2 regions of the Rothia sp. HMSC066G07 genome follow, and region 2 is predicted to be linked to the other one. Evidence: riboswitches for the same ligand, from Rfam matches in the RefSeq annotation. Region 2 holds a riboswitch; the other holds the start of a gene.
The links. A riboswitch is a leader RNA that binds a small molecule or an ion and turns the genes downstream of it on or off. The one in region 2 is predicted to bind thiamine pyrophosphate.

Region 1 (4,439 bases), on a different contig from region 2:
GTGTCGCCGAGGCGTTTGATGGTGCGTCGGCGTGCGCGTCGTTGTTTGGGGGTGGGTTGTGCGCGGGTGATGCTGAGGTTTTCGGCGCGCAGTAGCGCCTCGCCGTGCTCGCCGTGCTTGCTATCGCTGTCGCTCTGCGGTGCACGCGGCACGTAGTTGGGTACCCACACGCCCGCATCGATGAGTTCTTGGCGGGCTTCGGTGAGTACGGTGTCGGGTGCGCCGTCGTGGGTGATAGTGCCGCCTTCGCCGAGTACGATAATGCGGTCCATGTGCGGCGCCCAGATGCTCACGCGATGTTCTACGACGAGCAGGGTCGCGCCGGTCGCCTCCGCAGCGGTGAGGATGCTGTCGCGTACTTCCTGCACGCCGGAGGGGTCGAGGTTGGCGGTGGGTTCGTCGAGGATCATGGCGCCGGGGTGCATCGAGAGGATGCCCGCCAGGCCGAGGCGCTGTTTCTGTCCGCCGGACAGTGCGCTGCTGGGGTGGTCGAGGGCAAGGTGGTTGAGCCCTACTGCGGTGAGGGCTTCGGTGACGCGGCCCCAGATTTCTTCGCGGGGTACGCGCAGGTTTTCGGGGCCGAAGGCTACGTCGTTGCCGACGGTTGCCATGACGATGGAGGATTCGGGGTCCTGCTGCATCATGCCTGCGGTGCCGGGTGCTTCGGCGGGTGCTTGCCCGTTGATGGTGATGGTGCCGCCGGCGGATTCGCCATCGTCATCGTGGAGCACACCGGCGATGGCGTGCAGGAGCGTCGATTTGCCGGCGCCGGAGGTGCCCAGTAGCAGGACTTTTTCACCGGGGTTGATGGTGAGGTTGAGTCCACTGATGACGGGTTCTGGGCGTCCGGGGTGGTGCCAGCTGAAGTTGTTGAGCTCGATGCGCGCCCCGCGCGGTGTTGCTTCCATGATGGTTCCTTAGCCTTTTGTGTGGCTGCTGTAGTGTGCCGAGTGGTGAGTGACTAGGGGTGGCTAGTTGCTGGTGGTTAGCGGCGGGTCTTGCCGGATGCCAGCGAGGAGAGCACACCGGTCTTGGCGAGGTTCTGCACGAGAATCCACGCCAGGAAGCCTGCGATGACTGCGCCGGAGATGACGGCGCACGCTACGTAGATGATTGCCTTGACCGGTTCCATGTCGGGGTAGTAGATGAAGATTTCGTTAACGCCCATGAACAGGCCGCTGAGCGCACCGGCGAAGATGGCGACGGTTGCGTTCCAGCGGCGGTAGCGGAAGATTGCGAAGGCGATTTCAGCGCCGACGCCCTGGAAGAAGCCTGCGATCAGGATTTCGCCGCTCCACGCGCCGCCGGTGAAGAGTACGGAGATGAATGCTGCGACGATTTCGCAGAAGAGTGCTGCACCGGGCTTGCGGATGAGCAGGCCGCCGAGGGTGCCGCCGAGCAGCCACGCGCCGCCGATGATGGGGCGGAATTCGGGTGCTGCTACGAGTGCGGTTTTGGTGGCGGGGCTAACTGCGATGTCCCAGATCCAGAAGATGACGGCGCAGGCTACTGCGATAACTGCGGCGATGACGATTTCGTTGACTCGCCAGCGCAGGTTCGGCTTCTTCGGTGCGTCCTGCGTTGTGGAGGTAAGGTTCTGTGACATTGGTGGTCCTTCCGTCGTTGGAAGGGGAATGTCCTCGCCCTCTGATTGGACGAGGGCATTGAGAAGAAATTCGACTCCCTACGCCGGTACTAACCGGATCAGGTTCGAGGGTCTGCTTAGCACTCTCAGCGCCTCGGTGGCGCTCCCCTGTCGTGTGGGGTTCCTTGTCCGTACCGTTGTGGTGCGGGTGGGAACCCAGGTTCGATTGTAGGCTTGTCTGGCTGTTCGTGCCAATTTGCCGCTTTTTGTTTCGTTCTTCTGCCCACATTACAGAATTGCACGGTGTACAATTTTGGGACGGAGAGGCTCCAAGGCGGCACGAACGCCTTAAACCCTATACGCTAGGGAGTGGCGCTCTTTTCTCACCCAACCCCGAAGGGGTTCACGGGCAGGACGCCGCATCGTATACAGCTAAGGAGATACATATGAACCCCGTCGCTAAGCTTGCTATTGCGGGTATCAACATGGGCGCTGCTGCCCTGGTTGGTAAGGGCCTGGGCGCAGCCTGGACCAAGGCTACCGGTAACCAGCCTCCCGCCATTTCCCACGAGTCTGAAGACACCCTGCGTCAGGTCATCCTCTGGACCGTTCTGACCTCCGTCGTGGGTGCTGTGGTGAGCTTCGGTATTGCTCGCCTGCAGCGTCGTTTCTTCAACTAAGACTTTGCGCTTTCCGCGCGAAAGTTCATGAACTAGGCGGTACGTATCTTCGCTCGGTACGTACCGCCTGGTGTTCCCTCTTCAGCACGCCCGCTCTACTTCAGCAGGCTTCACGCCACCGCTACGCTGAAGCGCCACCTCGGCATCCGAAAGCACAACTATGACTATTTCTTCTCCCCGCCGTAAGGCGAAGGCTCAGCGTAGGGTCGTTGACCACGCGAACAGCCGCCGTTCGGTCGCGTCCTGGGTCATGTGGGATGTTGGTTCGTCGAGCTTCGACTCGATTATGACGACCTTCATCTTCACCGTGTACCTGACCAGCAGCTACTTCGGCTCCCCCGAAGAGACCTCTTCGGCGCTGTCGCTGGGTCTGACTATCGCCGGTTTCCTCATTGCGATTCTGGCGCCGGTGACCGGTCAGCGTAACGACAAGTCTGGCCGCGGCATCTTCTGGCTCGGCGTGAACACGCTACTGCTGGTCGCTTCGATGGCGGCGTGCTTCTTCGTAGGCCCCACCCCGCAGTACCTGTGGCTGGGTGTCACCCTGATTTCTGCGGCGAGCGTGTTCAGCGAGTTCGCGTACGTGAACTATAACGCCGTGCTGCCGCGTATCTCCCACCCGGAGAATATCGGTAAGATTTCGGGCGCCGGATGGGCTGCCGGCTACATTGGCGGTATCCTGGCGCTGGCTGTGGTGCTGTGGGGTTTTGTGCTTACCCCCGAAGTACTCGGCCTGACCACCGATAACGCCCTGAATATCCGTGCGGTCGCACTGTTTGCCGCCGCCTGGTGTTTGATCTTCTGCCTGCCGCTGCTGGTGCGTATGCGCACCCGCGAGCGCTTCCTGCCGGAGGTGCTGCCCACCCGCGAACTGCGTTTCCTGGAGCTCGGTATGGAGCGTTTCTCCCCTGCTCGTCAGGGCGGTCTGCTCGCCTCCTACAAGGCGCTGTGGCGCACCATTAAGCGGCTGAAGATGACGTCCCCGCAGACCCTGTGGTTCCTGATTGCTTCGGCGGTGTTCCGTGATGGTCTGTCCGGTATTTTTACGTTCGGCGGTATTCTTGCGGCGGGCACGTTCGGTTTCAGCACTTCCGAGGTGATCCTGTTCGGTATTGCCGGTAGCGCTGTCGCGGCGGCTGGCGCGATCCTGGGCGGCTACCTGGATGACTACCTGGGCCCGAAGGCGATTATTGTTATCTCGCTGGTCGGCATTATCTTGGCGGCTACCCCGCTGATGTTCTTCCCCGAACCGGGCGTGTTCTGGGTATGCGCCCTGCTGTTGTGCCTGTTCGTGGGCCCGGCACAGTCGGCGTCCCGCACCTTCTTGGCTCGCCTGGCGGATCCCGGTACTGAGGGTGAGCTGTTCGGCCTGTACTCGACCACGGGTCGTGCCACTAGCTTCCTGGCACCGATGCTGTTCGGTCTGTGCGTGAGCATCATGGGCGCGCAGATTTGGGGTGTGCTCGGTATTCTGATCGTTGTGGTGGCGGGTCTGCTCCTGCTGCTGCCGGTGAAGGCGCCCGGTCCGCTGCGTATGCGTGCGGCTCGCCGCGAGAAGAAGCGTGAACAGAAGCGCCGCAACAAGGCAGCCCAGTAAGGCTGCTCGGTAAGGCGTCGCGGGGCTAAGCGTCCTGCAAACCCCCGCAAATACAAGCCCGCAAACACAACCTTGCAAACGCAAAGGGAGGGGCGGGTAGAAGATCATTCTTCTACCCGCCCCTCCCTTGTGCTTAAGCAGTGCCTATCGAGGAGCGCCTACCAAGCAGCGCCTATCAAACGGAGCTCAGAAAGCCGCGCCAGAGAGCCGTGTCAGTAAGCCGCAGTGGCTAGTCCTCCACCACGTCATCCTCATCGTCAGAGACAGCGTCCTCAGAGGAATCCAACGCAATCTGCTGCTCCTCCTCATCCAGAACCTCATCGCTGGTCATCTGCGCCCAAGTCGCGTCATCAATCAGCGGATCATCAATCACACGGACCCACAGCATCGAACCAGCCGCCAAAGCGCTTAGGTTCTCGTCATACGCCTCCGCAGGCAGACCCTCAAAGATCTCAGCCAAACGCGCATACAGGTCATCGTACGAAATGTCGCCCTCAGCCTGCAGCCAGCACTCCGCCGCAAAATCAGACAGCTCATTCAGCTCAGTGTCACACAGCAGCAAGAACGGGCCGTCCTC
Region 2 (4,439 bases):
AACCGGCACAACCCCCGAACCGGCGGCAGTTTGAGTGAAGCATCAATCACCCATCTCACGCCATGCCGGGGCGGTATTCAGCCCAAAAACGGCACCTAACGCACCGGCGAACCGAACCCCGCGCGAGCCTCTAGCGCAGCGCCCGGTGAGCCTGATCAAAGAACTCACGCTCATACACGCACGCCGACAGGTACGCCCGCGCCGCACGCACACGCTGAGCCGGTGAAGCCGTCTCAAACGCACGCTCCACCTCCGCGAGGCTACGCGCCACCTCCGCGGCAAACTCTTCGCCACCGTACATGCTCAACCACTCCGCGTACGGGTGGTCCGCGTGATTCTGCGAGGAGAGCACAGCACCCACCTCTTCGTACAACCAGTAGCAGGGCAAGATAGCGGCGGCACCGACCACGTAATCATCACCGGCGGCGGAGGCACGCAGGAAATTCGTGTACCCCATCGTAATAGGCGAGGGCCCGCCCAGACGCGCACGATTCGCCAGCCAGCCCTCGTGCAGCTGCGATTCGGCGGCAATCGCCTCATGAGCGCCAGCCGCCCAGTGCACCTGCGCCTCAGCGGTATCAGCACGCGCCGAGAGAGTCGCGAGCGCACGCGAATAATCACGCAGGTAGAGGGCGTCCTGGTCCAGGTAGAAGGAGAACAGGTCCTCATCGAGGGTGCCGTCACCGAGAGCACGCACGAAGGGAAGGTCCAGAATCTGACGCCAAGTTTCGCCGCCCGCAGCCCAGAGAGCGGCGGTCCAGGGACCGGCGGGCTTGACGACGGCTTCACCGGCGGGCACGGGGCTGACCGGCAGCAGACGCTCCGGGCTGGTGCCGTCCAGGGCATTGCCCTCAGAGTCGGTGGTGGCGAGCAGGTGATGCCACGGGTACGCGGAGGCGGCAGCCTCCAGGCGGCGAGCACGGGCGGCGTGGTCCACCGGGCCGTGGCCCTCACCGGAGCCAACCTGCAGACCGGCACCTGCGGCAATGGATTCGTGGAGCCAGCGGGTGCTCCACTGCAGGGCGCGGTGGGTGTCTTCGCTGGTCAGCTGCTGGTCTGCAGCGTGCTCTGGGGCTTCGGTGTGTCCTGGGGCTTCGGCATGCTGCAGCAGTTCCACGCCCAGGCGGGTTGCCAGCGAGGAGGACAGGGAGCATCCGGTGCCATGCGTATTGCGGCTCTCCAGGCGCGGGGTACGCACATGCGCGCAGGTGCCATCCGGGAAGACCGCGGTGTTACCGGCGTCCTGACCGCACAGGTGGCCGCCCTTCACAATCACGGTGGTTCCGGTCGCCGCAGCAAGGTTCGCCGCCTGTTCGTGCGCCTCATCAAAAGTCTGGGCGGGCTCCTTCTCACAGAGCACAGCAAGCTCCGGAATGTTCGGGGTAATCACATCCACGAGCGGCACGAGGTCGCGCAGCGCCTGCTCCGCCTCCGCCTGCAACAGACGGTCACCGCTAGAAGCAATCATGACCGGGTCGAGCACGACCACGGGCACCGGGTGCTCGCTCAGCCAGGTGCGGACGGTACGGATCGTGTCCGCGTCGCCGAGCATGCCGATTTTCACGGCGTCAACCGTGACGTCATCAAAAACGGCGGCAAGCTGCGCGGTCAAAAATTCCAGGGGCGGGGTGAATACTTCGCGCACTCCGCAGGTGTTCTGGGCGACCAGTGAGGTGGTCACGCACATGCCGTAACCGCCGGATGCGGTAATGGACTTGAGGTCCGCTTGAATGCCCGCACCGCCGGAGGGGTCGGTTCCCGCAATGGAGAGAACCCTCGGCACCCTAGAGGTCTGAGGTGCCCCGTGAGTTCCGCAAGTGCTCGCGCCGGGTACAGGGTTGGTGGGGGTGGTGGGTGCGCACGCGGGCGCAGTAGGCTGCTCTGCCATTATCGATAATCCCTTCGCTAGTTCGAACTAGAGCAGGTTCAATGGGTGATTCTCTCAGCCTTGAGTTTTCTTACGCCGTTTCGTGCGCCCCCTGTGCCGTATGCCCTTCGTTGGGCGGGTGTTGGGCGGGTCAGCGGGTCGCGGGCGTCTCAAGGCACCCCATATCGCTCTGCCAGGTTATCACAACGATTCTCAGTAGCTGAAAGTTTTGCGGGTGACAAGTGAATCTCTCCGAAATTTTCGTTTGAGCATTGCGGTACTGCACCACCATTCCGGCTCAGGTTTCCAGCGCAGGCTTCAGCACCCCCCCCCAGAACTCGCCCGTTAAAAGGCAATGCCCGGCACCGCTTTAGACGGTACCGGGCACTATCAGCCGGACATATCGCCGGGCATATCCACCGGGCTAGGCCAGAGCTTAGGTGAGGGCGAAAATCTCTGCCGGTGAACCCTCCGCAATGATCCTACCCTCGTGTAGCAGGACCGCACGGTCAGCCAGCGAGGCGATACGCGCATCGTGCGAAATGATCAGCACCGCACGGTTCGCCAGCACGGCGCGCAGGGACTCGGTTGCGTCCGCAAGCTCCAGCTGGGTGGTGGACTCGTCCAGAATCACGGCGTGCGGGTCGGCAAGCACAATACGTGCCAGCGCCAGCTGCTGAATCTGGTCGCGAGTCAGCGGCGAATCCGCGCCACTGACAACGGTGTCCATGCCCTGCGGCAGGTCGCGCCACCAGCGTGCACCGACAGCGTCCAGGGCCTCACCCATCTGCTCGGCGGTCGCGTCCGGCACGACCACCGTAAAGTTATCGGCGAGAGTACCGAAGAAGACGTGCGCTTCCTGGGTGCAGACCAGCAGGCGCGGGCGGCCGTCGGCGGCGGCATCGGTCGGGAAGTCGCCGTGACCGACCGGGCGACCCATCACGGTGATGGTGCCGTCCAGGGCGGTCAGCGAACCACCAATCAGACGAGCCAGGGTGGTCTTACCCGAACCGGAACGGCCCACCAGGGCGAGCGCCTCACCGCGGCGAATCTTCAGGTTGATACCTTCCAGAACGAGGGCGTCGGGCGAGTAGCCGTAGGAGACGTCGGTGCAGTCAATGGCGTACTGCGGGTCCTTCACGGCTTCATCCGAGACGGCGGCGAACGCTTCGGCACGGTGCTGTGCACGCGCCTCACGCTGCTTCTTCGCCAGGGAGACCACACCGAACACGCGGCCCATGTTCACGAGCATGATGCGCAGGCTGCTGACGTGGTGGTTCAGCATGTCGGCGAGGATTCGCAGGCTGAAAACCATGACCGAGGCGGTCGCTACGGCGCCCCAGGAAGCCCAGCCGAGAGCCACGCAGGCGGCGCCCCAGAGCATGCACAGAACCGTCGGGATCCAGGCGTTAATAGCGTCCACGGTGAAGTACAGCTGGCGGATGCGCACCATGCCCAGCTGCGCGGCGAACTGGCGCTTGTTCTCACCGGCGAAGGCGTCTTCGCGGGCGGTGTGAACGCCCAGCTCACGGATCGTGGAGGTGCCGCGGATATTCTCGGTCAGCACGCTGTTGAGGTCACTCACGCGCTCCTGGGCGGTCTGGTTGCGTGCCGCCATGAGCGGCAGCATCTTCGACATGATGAGGGCAAGACCGGCAATCATGGGCAGCATGATCAGGCCCATTGCCGGGCTCACGAACGCCAGGGAGATCGTGGAGATAATGAAGTACAGCACCACGTAAATCGCGCCGAGCAGGTCCTCGCTGACGGACTTGGCCGCCGAGGAGAGGTCGTCGGTTACGCGGGTGAGCAGGTCGCCGCTGCCGGCTTCTTCCACGGTGCGTGCATCCAGGTCGAGGGTACCATCGAGGGTGTCCTGGTTGGCGTCACGGGTGACGAGTGCACCCAGTCGTGCCGCACTGTACGAGGAGACCATGAGGGTTATCGCCTGCACGATGAACGCCGCCAGAATAATCAGAATCGGCTGCCACGGGTAGCTGGAGAACTTGCCCGCCACCACGTCGTCCACGGTAGCACCAATCTGCAGGGGCACCACCGCACCCATGAGGGTGCTGACCATGTAGATGACGAAGGTGTAGAGGGCTCGCCCCTTATGCGCCGCGAGGTAGTTCCACATGCGGCGTGCCACGTAGGCGGGGCTTTCGATGGGGAGCTGCTTTGCCATGCTAGTTCACCTCCTGATTCTGAGTGGTTTCAGGCTGAGCAGTTTCAGACTGAGCGGTTTCCGGGTAGCCGTCGCGTTCCATGCGGCGGGTCGTCTCCGCGGTCGTAGAGACAACGTAGACCTGCTCCAAATCCTGCAGCAGGCCGGGGTAGCCGACGGGCAGGCGGTCGCTACCAATCTGGGTTTCCATCGCATCGTAGATGTAGCGCTGGCTGGGTTCGTCCACGGAGTTCAGCGGCTCGGTCAGTATGAGCACCTGCGCGTCCTGTGCGAGTGCGCGGGCGAGCGCCAGACGCTGACGCTGACCACCGGAGAGGTTCGCGCCTTCGCTGGTGATGCGGGCGGCGAAGTAGTCTTCGGGGTTGCGTCCGCCCAGCCGGTAGGCGA

Region 1: another riboswitch for thiamine pyrophosphate. It lies ahead of HMPREF2971_RS07000 (ECF transporter S component); the one in region 2 lies ahead of HMPREF2971_RS04110 (bifunctional hydroxymethylpyrimidine kinase/phosphomethylpyrimidine kinase).

The regions. Positions count from the first base shown of each region.
Region 1 covers NZ_KV816928.1:12,140-16,578, forward strand. The annotation lists gene HMPREF2971_RS06995 (ABC transporter ATP-binding protein) at 1-908, opposite strand, end outside; gene HMPREF2971_RS07000 (ECF transporter S component) at 986-1,606, opposite strand; TPP riboswitch at 1,665-1,765, opposite strand; gene HMPREF2971_RS07005 (DUF4235 domain-containing protein) at 2,032-2,265, shown strand; gene HMPREF2971_RS07010 (MFS transporter) at 2,426-3,862, shown strand; gene HMPREF2971_RS07015 (septin family protein) at 4,092-4,439, opposite strand, start outside.
Region 2 covers NZ_KV816924.1:89,417-93,855, reverse strand. The annotation lists gene HMPREF2971_RS04110 (bifunctional hydroxymethylpyrimidine kinase/phosphomethylpyrimidine kinase) at 131-1,888, opposite strand; TPP riboswitch at 1,880-2,060, opposite strand; gene HMPREF2971_RS04105 (ABC transporter ATP-binding protein) at 2,304-4,052, opposite strand; gene HMPREF2971_RS04100 (ABC transporter transmembrane domain-containing protein) at 4,054-4,439, opposite strand, start outside.